DNA from 4 places in the Chromobacterium sp. ASV23 genome. Region 1 is predicted to be linked to each of the others. Evidence: predicted binding sites of a transcription regulator. Region 1 holds the regulator's gene; each other region holds the start of a gene.
The links. Region 1 encodes sigma-54, which starts transcription at its own class of promoters, with help from an activator protein. Its sites were predicted from a motif close to CTGGCACGCTTCATGCTT; they were not measured.
Positions count from the first base shown of each region.

Region 2: flgB (flagellar basal body rod protein FlgB) is a predicted target of sigma-54. The motif match lies at 1,671-1,688, and genes of this name have one in related genera.
Region 3: glnL (nitrogen regulation protein NR(II)) is a predicted target of sigma-54. The motif match lies at 1,309-1,326, and genes of this name have one in related genera.
Region 4: JHD59_RS00240 (4Fe-4S dicluster domain-containing protein) is a predicted target of sigma-54. The motif match lies at 1,178-1,195, and genes of this name have one in related genera.

Region 1 covers NZ_JAELTR010000018.1:66,434-69,819, reverse strand. Annotated here, with positions in the region: gene lptB (LPS export ABC transporter ATP-binding protein) at 1-693, shown strand, start outside; gene JHD59_RS09990 (RNA polymerase factor sigma-54) at 697-2,097, shown strand; gene raiA (ribosome-associated translation inhibitor RaiA) at 2,167-2,493, shown strand; gene ptsN (PTS IIA-like nitrogen regulatory protein PtsN) at 2,616-3,077, shown strand; gene hprK (HPr(Ser) kinase/phosphatase) at 3,070-3,386, shown strand, end outside.
Region 2 covers NZ_JAELTR010000006.1:79,346-82,731, forward strand. Annotated here, with positions in the region: gene flgE (flagellar hook protein FlgE) at 1-26, opposite strand, end outside; gene JHD59_RS04640 (flagellar hook assembly protein FlgD) at 72-791, opposite strand; gene flgC (flagellar basal body rod protein FlgC) at 812-1,222, opposite strand; gene flgB (flagellar basal body rod protein FlgB) at 1,229-1,642, opposite strand; gene JHD59_RS04655 (response regulator) at 1,889-2,686, shown strand; gene JHD59_RS04660 (hypothetical protein) at 2,735-3,386, opposite strand, start outside.
Region 3 covers NZ_JAELTR010000002.1:101,270-104,655, reverse strand. Annotated here, with positions in the region: gene glnA (glutamate--ammonia ligase) at 1-639, shown strand, start outside; gene JHD59_RS01645 (DUF4124 domain-containing protein) at 767-1,228, shown strand; gene glnL (nitrogen regulation protein NR(II)) at 1,380-2,441, shown strand; gene ntrC (nitrogen regulation protein NR(I)) at 2,476-3,386, shown strand, end outside.
Region 4 covers NZ_JAELTR010000001.1:53,168-56,553, forward strand. Annotated here, with positions in the region: gene hypB (hydrogenase nickel incorporation protein HypB) at 1-625, opposite strand, end outside; gene JHD59_RS00235 (hydrogenase maturation nickel metallochaperone HypA) at 638-979, opposite strand; gene JHD59_RS00240 (4Fe-4S dicluster domain-containing protein) at 1,267-1,803, shown strand; gene fdhF (formate dehydrogenase subunit alpha) at 1,835-3,386, shown strand, end outside.

The sequences.
Region 1 (3,386 bases):
AAGCGCTTCAAGAAGCGCACCGTGGTCAAGGATGTCTCGCTGAACATCGAAAGCGGCGAAGTCGTCGGCCTGCTCGGCCCCAACGGCGCCGGCAAGACCACCAGCTTCTACATGATCGTCGGCCTGATCGGCGCCGACGACGGCGACATCCGGCTGGACGAACAATCCATCACCCATTATCCGATACACCAGCGCGCCCAGCTGGGCCTGGGATATCTGCCGCAGGAGGCGTCCATCTTCCGCCGCATGACAGTGGAGGAGAACATCACCGCCATCCTGGAAATCTCCGGCCTCAAGGGCAAGGAGCTGGAAAAGGAACTGGACCTGCTGCTGGACGACCTGAACATCGGCCATCTGCGCGACAGCAACGCGCTGGCGCTGTCCGGCGGCGAGCGGCGCCGGGTGGAAATCGCCCGCGTGCTGGCCACCCGGCCGCGCTTCATCCTGCTGGACGAACCGTTCGCCGGCGTCGATCCGATCGCGGTAATCGATATTCAGAAAATCATCTCCTTCCTGAAAGAGCGCGGCATCGGCGTGCTGATCACCGACCACAACGTCCGTGAGACGCTGCGCATCTGCGACCGCGCCTACATCATCAGCGACGGCTCGGTGCTGGCCTCCGGCCAGCCGGAGGAGCTGGTCAACAACGACAAGGTGCGCAAGGTTTACCTTGGCGAACATTTCCACCTGTAAACCATGAAGCAGGCACTACAGCTCAAGGTTTCGCAACAGCTGACGCTGACCCCGCAGCTGCAGCAGTCGATCAAACTGCTGCAACTGTCCACGCTGGACCTGCAGGCCGAGGTGGAGCGCTTTCTGCTGGACAACCCGCTGCTGGAACGCGGCGACGAGCCGCGCGACAGCGACGCGCCCACGGAGGCGGCGGAAGCGCGGGAAACCACGGAGAGCGAAGCGGCAGACAGCCGCGACGACAGCGCCGGCGAGCTGCTGGACTGGGGCGCCGGCAGCCGCCACGGCGGCGACGACGACTACGACCCGATGCTCAACGTGCCCTGCCCGGTCAGCCTGCGCGAGCACCTGCTGGCGCAGCTGGGCGAGATCGCCTTGCCGCGCCGCGACGAGGCCATCGTGCGGCTGCTGATCGAGGAGCTGGACGACGACGGCTACATGCCGCAAAGCCTGGACGAGCTGGCCAGCCATCTGCCGCTGGAGCTGCAGCTGGAAAGCGACGAGCTGGCCGTGGGCCTCGCCCTGCTGCAGCAATTCGACCCAGCCGGCGTCGGCGCGCGCACGCTGGCGGAATCGCTGCAGCTGCAGCTGCAGCGGCTGTCCGCGGCCGAACCTGGCCATGCGCTGGCCCTGGCCATCGTGCGCGAACATCTGGCGCTGCTGGGCGGCCGCGACTACGCCAAGCTGAAAAAGCTGCTGGCTTGCAACGACGCCGAACTGCGCGCGGCGCAGGCGCTGATCGCCCGCCTCAACCCGCACCCGGCCACCGGCTTCCATCACGGCGATGTCCACTACGTGATCCCCGACATCAGCGTGCGCAAGCTGCGCGGACGCTGGGTGGCGGAGCTGAACCGCTCGGCCGTGCCGCGGCTGCGCGTCAACCAGCTGTACGAGCGCATGCTGGCCGACAGCCGCGGCCAGGGCGGCGAGATGTCCGCCCGGCTGCAGGAGGCGCGCTGGCTGGTCAAGAACATCCAGCAACGGTTTGACACCATCCTGAAAGTGGCGGAAGCTATTGTCGAGCGTCAACAGTTGTTCTTTGAACAAGGCGAAGTGGCGATGCGGCCGCTGATTCTGCGCGATATCGCGGAAGAGCTGGGCCTGCACGAATCCACCGTATCCCGCTCCACCAGCCAGAAATACCTGCTTTGTTCGCGAGGTTTGTTCGAGCTCAAGTATTTCTTCGGCAGTTCGTTGGAGACTGAAAGCGGTGACGAGTGTTCCGCCACCGCCATCAAGGCTCACATCCGCAGCATGATAGAAGGCGAAAACCGGGCGAAGCCGCTGTCGGACAGCGCCCTCGCCGACGCGCTGGCCAAGCAAGGAATACAGGTTGCCAGACGCACCGTAGCCAAGTATCGTGAAGCCATGCAGATTCCGGCGGTGAATCTGCGCAAGGCGCTGTAAGAGCCTGCACAAGAATACAATGCCGCCCGACAACCCGCCCGGGCGGTCAACACCAGAAGGAGCTAGGGTATGAACCTCAAAGTAACTGGCCTGCACCTGGAAGTCACTCCGTCGCTGCGCGAATACATCGAGAACAAACTGGAGCGCATTACCCGCCATGTCGACAACGTGATCGACATCTCCGTGACCCTGTCGGTAGACAAACTGGTTCAAAAGGCTGAAGTCAATGTGCATCTGTCCGGCAAGGACATCCACATCGAGGCTACCGAAGCCGACCTCTACGCCGCCATCGACCTCTTGATGGACAAGCTGGACCGCCAAGTGCTGAAGCACAAGGAAAAGCTGACCGAACACCGCGTGCAAAGCTCCGGCGAAGTCCAGCAGCCCTCGCTGTGACGCCTAGTTGAAAAGGACGGGAACCGGGCGGTTCCCGTTTTTCTTTGCGCTTGCCGGTTTTCAGTACTATCAAGGCAACGTAGAATTCCGGGTTTATCAAAGAGCCGCATGCATAATCCAATATGAATCTCATCGGCAAGATACTGACTCCGGACCATGTATTGCTGGATCTGGATGTCTCCAGCAAGAAGCGGGTGTTCGAGCAGGTCGGTCTCCTGGTGGAAAACACACGCGGCATCGCCCGCAGCGAAATCTTCGACAGCCTGTTCAGCCGCGAGAAGCTCGGCTCTACCGGGCTGGGGCAAGGCGTCGCCATCCCGCACGGACGCGCGCGCGGCCTGAAGGAAGCCACCGGCGTGTTCATCCGGCTGAAGGCCCCGATCCCGTTCGACGCGCCGGACGGCAAGCCGGTGCAGTGCCTGTTTGTGTTGCTGGTGCCGGAGCATGCCACCGATCTGCATCTGCAGGTGCTCTCGGAATTGGCGCAATTGTTCTCCAGCCGGCAGATGCGCGAGAAAATGCTCAGCATCGGATTGCGCGACGAGCTCTACCAGCAGCTCTGCGATTGGACCCCTAATGCCTAGCATTACCGTACGCCGCCTGTATCAGGAAAATCAGCAGAAGCTGAACCTGACCTGGGTCGCCGGCACCGGCGGCTCGGACAACGTCATCGGCAACGACGACCAGCGCCCCACGCTGGCGCTGGTGGGCCACCTGAACTTCATCCACCCCAACCGCGTCCAGGTATTGGGCCTGGCGGAGGTCGACTACCTGAACAAGCTGGAGCAGTCGGCCGCCAAGACCGCGCTGGACCAGCTGTTCCACAAGAGCATGTCGGTGGTGATGGTGGCCAACGGCCAGCCGGTGCCGCGGCTGTTGCGCGACTACTGCCA
Region 2 (3,386 bases), on a different contig from region 1:
CCGCTCAAACCTTGCTGGAAACCCATTTTCGTACTCCTTGAACTCTAACCATGTCACCGCAGGGCGGCGAATCAGGACATTTGCGCCACGCTGGACAACGAAACCTGCGCATTGCCCGGCAGCACCAGCATCGGCGCGCCATTCACCCACGATACAGCCTGAACCTGCTGCGTGTTGTACGCAGTCGCCGCGGTCGTGCCGCCTGCGCTGGCCTGATTGACCTTGGCTTGGAAGGTGTAATTGCCCTTGGGCAGGGCATTGCCATTGCCGTCGGTGCCGTCCCAAGTGAAGGTATTCATCCCGTTCACCGGACTGGCAATCGACTGGGTCGCCACCACGTTGCCGTTCTTGTCCAACACATTGATCTGCACCGACGAGGCCGGACCATTCAGCATCACGCCGCCCTGCGTCGTCTGCCCTGCAGCCGGCGTCTGCAAGCTACTACCCGCCACCAGCACGTTCTTGCCTATCATGCTGGCCGCCATCATCGACTGATTGGCGCTCTGGGCATTCACCAGCTGCTGCATGGTCTGATTCAGCGACTGGATGCCGGCCACCTGGCTGATTTGCGCCATCTGGCTGGTGATCTGGCTGTTGTCCATAGGATTCAACGGATCTTGGGCGTTCAGCTGGGCGGTCAGCAAGGTCAGAAAATTACTCTGCATGCTTTGCGCGCTGCTTGCCGACTGCGCATTGCCGCCGGCCGAACCGTTGGCCGCCTGAATGCTGGTAGCGCCCGGCGCCGGCTGGTTGTTCAAATTGCCGTAGTTGAAGCTGCCGCTAGTGGCCATGGCCATCTCCCTGGAAAAGCTTACTGGCCAAGCTGCAAGGTCTTCTGCAGCAAGGTCTTGGCTGTGTTCATCATTTCGACATTGTTTTGATACGCGCGGGAGGCGGCGATCATGTCCGCCATCTCCTCCACCACATTCACATTTGGCATCGTCACGTAGCCGCGTTCATCGGCCAGCGGATTGCCCGGCTCATACTTCAGACGCGGCGGCGTCTGGTCTTCCACCACGGAGGTGACGCGCACGCCTGCGACCTGAGGCTGCGCGCTATCCACCGGCACCGCCGTAAACACCACATGGCGTCCCTTGTACGGCTGACCGGTGGAACTGGTTGCGCTTTCCGCGTTGGCGAGGTTGCTCGCCACCACATTAAGCCGCATCGACTGCGCCGACAGCGCCGACCCGGAAATATTGAACAGATTCGACAAGGACATTTAAGCCTAACCTCCCGTGCCGTTACCCTGGATCGCAGCATTCAGTCCGCCGATCCGCTTATTCAAAAACGCCAGCGTCGTCTGATACTGCAAGGCATTGTCGGCAAACGCGCCGCGCTCGACATCCATGTCCACCGTATTGCCGTCCAGGCTAGGCTGCACGGCGCTGCGATACTGCAGCGGCACCGCAGCCGAGCCTTCCGGCGCGCTGGCGATATGGCGCGGGTCGGTCACCGCCAAGGACAAGCGCCCCTGCTGCTCCGTCTGCGCCTGCAAGGCTGCCTTGAAATCGAAGTCCACCGCCTTGTAATACGGCGTTTCCGCATTGGCCACATTGCTGCCTATCACTTCGGCCCGATAGGCCTGCAGATTCAGCGCGCGCTGCTGGAAATCGAAATAGTGGGCAATCTTGTCTAACATGAACGTCTCCTGACTGACGGCAACCATTAAGCACGAACCGTGCCAGGAAAAATCATCCAGCCAAGCCATTGATTACAAAGAATGGATCGCAAAACGGCAAACTTGTGTCGTTTCACAGCGGCAAAACTTGCCGCTCATCCGCCTTAACGGCAAATTCAGGGGTTCATGCAAGGATTTTGCTTGCCCACCGCGCCAAATCGTGCCAAAACCGTCAATAATGTAGTCAGGGAAAAGTGGGAGTGGACCATGCTGGCCCTGGAAGAATTGTTGATCACGCTGGCGGAACCATCGCCGGTACAAGCCCAAATCATCACCAAGGCATTGGAAGAACTGGGAGCGCGTCAAGTTGAAGTGCACGCGACGGGAGAGGAACTGATCAGCCAGGCCAGGGAACGCCGTCCCAATCTGGTGATCAGCGCCTACCACCTGCCGGACATGACAGGCAGCGATCTGGTACAGACACTGCGCGGCAGCTCGGACCTCTATGACCTGCCCTTCATACTGATTAGCAGCGAAACCAACCCGGAGCGCCTGGAAACCATACGCCAGGCCGGCAGCCTGGCGATCCTGCCCAAGCCTTTCGATGGCCCTCAGCTAGCCCAAGCGATGCAAAGCGTCATGAGCTTCATCAACTGCGCCACCCTGGGCGCGGAAGTCGATGCGGACATGGCGCTGATGAGCGTGCTGATCGTCGACGACAGCCAGACCTCGCGCCACCACATCCGCCAAGTGATGGAGAAGCTGGGCTTCGAACACTTCTGCGAAGCCGCCAGCGCAGAAACCGCCATACCGTACCTGGAGCAGGAGCCGTTCAAACTGATCATCACCGACTTCCACATGCCCGGCATGGACGGCCTGGACTTCGCCCGCTACGTTCGCGACAGCCAGCTGCAACCGGGCACCCCGGTGCTGATGATCACCAGCCAGAACGAACCCGCCAGCCAGGAGGATCTGGAAGACGCCGGCATCGCCGCCTGCTGCGAGAAACCATTCGATATCGAGCAGATGCGCGAACTGGTCCGCCGCCTGCTCAATGAATATTAGGAACGGTTGACGCTTGCAGCGCGGATCGCCCGCAAACGCCAACCAGCACTAGCGCGGCGCCACCCACACCAGGCGCGAATGCGCCTTGTCCTCGCCAAAAGACTGGCGGCGCCAATAACCTTGCGCCCCATACTCCGCCTGAGCCGGCAAATCCTCTACGCGGCAGAAGGTAATCTCGCCGAACCCCGCCTTCAACAACTGGCCGCGCGCCTTCTGCCGGGTCTTGGCGCAGCTAGGATGCGCAGCCGCCGCCAACCATTCCGACGGCGCCGCCGATTCCCACTCCCGAACCAGCTTCAGCTTGGGTTGGGTCATCATCGCCAAACCATTCAACACCGAGGCCAACAAGCCATTCCACTCGGCCGCCACTTCTTTCAATTGCGGGGCCAACTCGCCCGGATACTCCACCCGCACCAACTCAACCTGATCCGCCGCCTGCAGCCAGTTGACGCCATCCGGCGCAAAACCCATCCGCACCAAAGTCAGCAACAGGGCGCGCCGCTCCGGCTGATGCGTGATGAAAGCGCCGCCCTCGCACGGCACATGCAGAAAGAAAGCATCGGCTGGCAGGCTGAGCGTATCCGGCAGGTTGCCTGGCTGGCGGGTATGCGCCAACGCGCCGGCCAGCGCCGCGTCCAGATGCGACACTACGCGCCCATGGCGCGCGAAATGCCCCCACGCTTCCGCCAATGCCAATTCA
Region 3 (3,386 bases), on a different contig from region 1:
CCCAAGCCCATCGTCGGCGACAACGGCTCCGGCATGCACGTGCACCAGTCCATCTGGAAAGACGGCCAGAACCTGTTCGCGGGCGAAGGCTATGCCGGCCTGTCCGATACCGCCCTGTACTACATCGGCGGCATCATCAAGCACGCCAAGGCGCTGAACGCCATCACCAACCCGGGCACCAACTCGTACAAGCGCCTGGTGCCGCACTACGAAGCTCCGGTGAAGCTGGCCTACTCCGCCAAGAACCGCTCCGCCTCCGTGCGCATCCCGCACGTGGCCAGCCCGAAGGCGCGCCGCATCGAAACCCGTTTCCCGGATCCGCTGGCCAACCCGTACCTGTGCTTCTCTGCTCTGCTGATGGCCGGCCTGGACGGCATCCAGAACAAGATCCACCCGGGCGATGCCGCGGACAAGAACCTGTACGATCTGCCGCCGGAAGAAGACAAGCTGATCCCGACCGTGTGCGCCTCGCTGGATGAAGCCCTGGCCGCATTGGACAAGGACCGCGAGTTCCTGACCCGCGGCGGCGTGTTCTCCAACGAGTGGATCGATGCCTACATCGAGCTGAAAATGCAGGAAGTGAACCTGACCCGCATGACCACCCACCCGGTGGAATTCGCGATGTACTACTCTCTCTAAAAACGGCGACGACTCGCTCAACAACGGCAGCCGACAGGCTGCCGTTTTTCATGGCGCCGCGCGCAAACCGATGACGACCGGGCGCGATTTGCTTATCATGCAGGGGCACCCATACCAGTCTCAGACGATGAAAATATTCGCTTTAAGCCTGCTGCTGGCCTGCGGCTGCGCCCAGGCCGCCACGATCTACAAATACGTCGACGCCAACGGCAACGTCACCTACACCAATGTGCCGCTGCGCGGCGCCCAACCGATCACGCTGAACCCGCTATCCACCTACCACGGCCGCAAGCCCAGCGGCGGCAATGCCGACAAAGCGCCGGCGTCCGGCGGCTATCCGAATGTCGACGCTGATACCCAGAAGCAGCGCGACAGCGGGCGCAAGAAGATTCTGGAGCAGGAACTGGCCAACGAGGTCAAGGCGCTGGATGCGGCGAAGAAAGCGCTGGCCGACGGCAAGGCCGTGCGCAACGGCGACGAAACCCGCAACTATCAGAAATACCTGGACCGGGTGCAGAAGCTGCAAAACGAAGTCACCGACCGCGAGAAGAATGTCGCCGCGCTGAAGAAGGAACTGGGGCTGCCCTAGCCATTCGCACCAAAATGGTGCATTCTAAGCCTCAAAACGCCGCGTCCACGCCGCAAGGCGCGCTTTTCGACGCCGCCAAGCTGGCGCGCTTATTGCTGATCAAGGACGCGGCTTCATTCCGCGCACCTTTATTCCTGAAAAGCGAAACCTCATGTCGACACCCAGCTTCGCCGGACTGGAACTGCTAGACACGCCGGTGCTGATCTGCGACGCCGCCGGCGCGCTGCGCTTCGTCAATCCCGCATGCGAGAACCTGCTGGCGCTGGGCAGCCGCGAGCTGCTGCGCCACGGCCTGACCGGCTTGTTTCATCCCTGCCCCGCGTTGCGCCAGGCGCTGCATACCGCGCTGCGCCAGGGCGCCAGCTATATCGAGCACGACCTGGAACTACGGCCGCAGCACAATGAAGCCATCCTGCATGTCACGCTGTCGATCACGCCGATAGACGGCGACGGCCTGTTGGCGCTGATCGAGCTGCGCCCCCTGGACCAGCAGCTGAAAATCGCCAACGAGGAACGGCTGCTGCTGCAGCACCAGGCCAACCGCGAGCTGATCCGCAATCTGGCGCACGAGATCAAGAACCCGCTGGGCGGCATCCGCGGCGCGGCGCAATTGCTGGAGCACGAACTGGCCGACCGGCCAGAGCTGAAGGAATACACCGAGGTCATCACCGAGGAAGCGCTGCGCTTGCAGACGCTGGTGGATCGCCTGCTGGCGCCGCACCGCAGCCACAGCCGCAGCCAGGTCAATATCCACGAGGTGCTGGAACGGGTGCGCAGCATCGCGCTGGCCCAGCATCCGCAAGGTCTGGCGGTGGTGCGCGACTACGACACCAGCCTGCCGCTGCTGTCCGCCGACAAGGAACAGCTGATCCAGGTGGTGCTGAACATCGTCAACAACGCGGTGCAGGCCATGCGCGGCCAGGGCCGCATCGAGCTGCGCACGCGGGTGGCGCGGCAGATCACGCTGGCGCGCAAACGCCACCAGCTGGCGCTGAAATTGCAGATCGTCGACGATGGCCCCGGCATCCCCGAGGACATCCGCGACCATATTTTCTACCCTTTGGTGACGGGCCGCGCCGAAGGCACCGGCCTGGGGCTGACGCTGGCCCAGGCCTTCGTCCACCAACACGGCGGCAGCATAGAGTTCGACTCCCGCCCCGGCCAGACCTGCTTCACCGTGATGCTGCCGTTCGGCGCCGACGCCGCCGGCTGACAACGATATCGACAAGAATACGAGGAGAAACCCAATGGCCCAACCGGTCTGGATCATCGACGACGACAAGGCGATACGCTGGGTGCTGGAAAAGGCGCTGACCCGCGCCGGCATCGGCTTTGACAGCTACGCCAGCGCCGACGACGCGCTGAACGCGCTGTACGACGCCACGCCGCGGGCCATCATTTCCGATATCCGCATGCCCGGCACCGACGGCCTGAAATTCCTGGCCAAGGTCAAGGCCGAACACCCGCAGCTGCCGGTGATCATCATGACCGCCCACTCCGACCTGGACTCCGCGGTGTCGGCGTTCCAGGGCGGCGCCTTCGAATACCTTCCCAAACCGTTCGACATCGATCAGGCCGTGCTGCTGATCGAGCGCGCGCTGGCGGAAAGCCAGGCCCAGGGCGGCGGCGCGGACAGCCCGGAGGCGCTGCCGGTGCTCTTGGGCCAGGCGCCGGCCATGCAGGACGTGTTCCGCGCCATCGGCCGTCTGGCGCAATCGCACGTCACGGTGCTGATCACCGGCGAATCCGGCACCGGCAAGGAACGGGTGGCGGAGGCGCTGCACCGCCATTCCGTGCGCGCCGCCAAGCCGTTCATCGCGCTGAACACCGCCGCCATCCCCAAGGATTTGCTGGAGTCGGAACTGTTCGGCCACGAGAAAGGCGCGTTCACCGGCGCGCTGGCCACCCGCCGCGGCCGCTTTGAGGAGGCCGAAGGCGGCACGCTGTTTCTGGATGAAATCGGCGACATGCCCACCGAGCTGCAGACCCGCCTGCTACGCGTGCTGTCCGATGGCCACTTCTACCGCGTCGGCGGCCATACGCCGATCAAGGCCAATGTGCGGGTCATCGCCGCCACCCACCAGAACCTGGAGCAGCGCGTGCGCGACGGCTTGTTCCGCGAGGATCTATACCACCGCCTCAACGTGATCCGGCTGCG
Region 4 (3,386 bases), on a different contig from region 1:
GGAACATGTCCGGATATTTCAGCGGCTTGTCCTCGCCCTCGGTCACGGAAAGAATCGCCACCTTGTGCGCCTCTCCCAGGTCGAAGGCGGCCGGGCATACCAGATTGCCGACGTTTTCTATCAGCAGCAGGCCGCCATCCGGCATCGCCTGCGCCTGTTCCAGGCTGTCCAGCGCCTCCGCTACCATGCGGGCGTCCAGGTGGCAGCCCTTGCCGGTGTTGATCTGCACGGCCGGCGCGCCGGTGGCGCGGATGCGCTCGGCGTCGTTGGCCGTTTGCTGATCGCCTTCCACTACGGCCACCGGCGCGCGGCCTGCCCAGCGGCGCAGGGTGTCCACCAGCAGGCTGGTTTTGCCGGAGCCTGGGCTGGACACCAGATTCAGCGCGAAGATGCCGCGCTCCGCCAGCAGCCGGCGGTTGCGCGCGGCGCGCGCGTCGTTGTCGGACAGGATGTCCCGTTCGATGGCGATGATGCGTTCAGCCGGCGTGTCCGGCGCGTGGACGGCGTCCAGCGGGCCGTGGGCCTGGCCGGCCAGCCGGTAGCCGTTTCTGGGCGCGCCATGGCCATGACTGCGTTTGCCATTGATGCGGACCTGTCCGTGGCCGCAGCCGCAAGTGGTGCACATGATGCTTGCCTCCTAGCTGATTCCGATATCGATCACCCGCATCTCCTCGCCGCCTTGCAAGCTCAGATTCTCGCCGCCGCATCGCGGGCAGCGCGCCGGCAGCGCGGCAAGCTCGGCGTCGGCGCCGCAATCTGCGCAATGGGCCTGGGCCGGACTGCGCTCGGCCTGGAAGTCGGCGTCGGCCGCCAGGCTGTCGCGCGCCGCCAGCTGGCAGCAGTAGAGCAGGGTGTCTGTCTCCACATGAGCTAGCAAACCCAATGCCAGCCGGACGCGGGTGACGCGGCGGGCGCCGGCGCGGCGCGCGGCGTCCTCCACGATGTGGACTACGTGTTCCGCAAGTGTCAGTTCGTGCAAGGTTTTTCTCCTGAATGGGGCGGTCCGGCGGCATCGCGGCGGGGCGTCGCCGCGGCGGCGCGGCAGTGTCGAGACGTCGTCACTTCTGACGATGCCGGCTTAGGGCCGGCGATCTTCGACACAGAAGGCAAGGCAGCGCGGACAGCAATTCTTTTCAGAAACAGGGCGTTGCATGGGATGGGCCGCCTTGGCGCGTGGCTGGCATGGCTTATGCAACGTCATGAGCGTGAATTCGCAACGCTTGCAATCGACGTTCGGGCGGCTGCCGCCGCTTGAGGAGGCTGAACATGAATCGGTTCATCATCGCTGAACCCCAAAACTGCATCGGCTGCCGCACCTGCGAGGTAGCGTGCGCGCTGGCCCATCCGCTGAGTCCCGGCGATCCATTGTCGCCGGACACCTTCCATCCCCGGCTGACGGTGATCAAGAGCGCGCGCATCAGCACGCCGGTGCTGTGCCGGCAGTGCGACGACGCGCCCTGCCTGAATGCCTGCCCCAGCGGGGCCATCGTCTACGCCGGCAGCAGCGTGCAGGTGCTGCAGGAGCGCTGCGTGGGCTGCAAGACCTGCATGGTGGCCTGTCCTTACGGCGCGATACAGGTGGTGACCGTGCCGCAGCGGCCGGAGCCGGGCAGCTTTGCCACGCGGCAGATCAAGGCCAAGGCGCTGAAGTGCGACTTGTGCGCGGGCAAAGCCGGCGGCCCGGCCTGCATCGCCACCTGTCCCACCAAGGCGCTGCGCATGGTGGAGCCACAGGCGCTGGAGGCCGCTTTGCAAAAACGCCGCCAACAGGCCGCGCTGGACACGCCGGCGCTGCCGCTTTGACGCATCGCCATCCGGGAAAAGGACACGGAAAATGGAAAAGGTAATTTCGGTTTGCCCGTACTGCGGTTCGGGCTGCAAGCTCAATCTGCTGGTGGAAAACGGCAAGATCGTCGGCGCGGAAGGCGCGGACGGCGTGACCAATCAAGGCGAGCTGTGCCTGAAGGGCTATTACGGCTGGGACTTCCTCAACGACACCAAGCTGCTGACCCCGCGCTTGCGCCATCCGATGATACGGCGCCAGCGCGGCGGCGAGTTCGAGCGCGTGAGCTGGGACGAGGCGGTGGCCTTCGTGGCAGGCAAGCTTGGCCAGATCAAGCGCGAGCACGGCCCGGACGCCATCATGTGCACCGGCTCCTCGCGCGGCACCGGCAATGAATCGAATTACATCGCGCAGAAGTTCGCCCGCGCGGTGATCGGCACCAACAACATCGACTGCTGCGCCCGCGTCTGCCACGGGCCATCGGTGGCCGGCCTGATGGCCACGCTGGGCAACGGCGCGATGAGCAACTCGATCTGCGAGATCGAGGACACGGATTGCATCCTGGTGTTCGGCTACAACGCGGCCGATTCCCACCCCATCGTCGCCCGCCGCATCCTCAAGGCCAAACAGAAGGGCGCCAAGATCATCGTCTGCGACCCGCGCTACATCGAAACCGCGCGCGTGGCCGATCTGCATCTGCAATTGAAGAACGGCTCGAACATGGCGCTGGTCAACGCCTTCGCCAATGTGCTGATCAGCGAGGGCTTGTACCAGCCGGATTTCGTCGCCGAACACGCCGAGGGCTTCGAAGAATACAAGGCCGCCGTGGCCAAGTACACGCCTGAGTACGCGGCCGAGATCACCGGCCTGCCGGCCGATCTGATCCGCCAGGCCATCCGCATGTACGCCGCCGCGCCCAGCGCCACCATTCTGTGGGGCATGGGCGTGACCCAGTGGGGCCAGGCGGTGGATGTGGTCAAGGGTTTGTCCAGCCTCGCCACCCTCACCGGCAACCTGGGGCGGCCGCATGTCGGCGTTGGTCCGGTGCGCGGCCAGAACAACGTCCAGGGCGCCTGCGACATGGGCGCGCTGCCGAACACCCTGCCGGGCTATTACGACGTCAGCGACGCCGAGGCTCGCGCCCGCTTTGCACAGGCTTGGGGTGTGGACAGCCTGCCGGCCGAGAAGGGCTGCAGCATCACCGAGGTGGCGCATCGCATCGAGGCGGGCACGCTCAAGGCTTATTACATCTTTGGCGAAGACCCGTTGCAGACCGAGCCGGACCTAGGCATGATGCGGCGCGCCTTCGAGAAGCTGGACCTGATCATCGTGCAGGACATCTTCATGACCAAAACGGCCATGGCTGCCGACGTGATTTTGCCCGCTACTTCCTGGGGCGAACATGAAAACGTGTTCTCCAGCGCCGACCGCGGCTTCCAGCGCTGCTACAAGGCCATTGAGCCGCCGGCCGACGTCAAGGACGACTGGGAAATCTACAGCCTGATCGCCACGGCCATGGGCTACCCCATGCACTATGACAACGCCCAGCAAATCTGGGACGAGCTGCGCGGCCTGTGCCATCTGTACGCCGGCGCCAGCTACG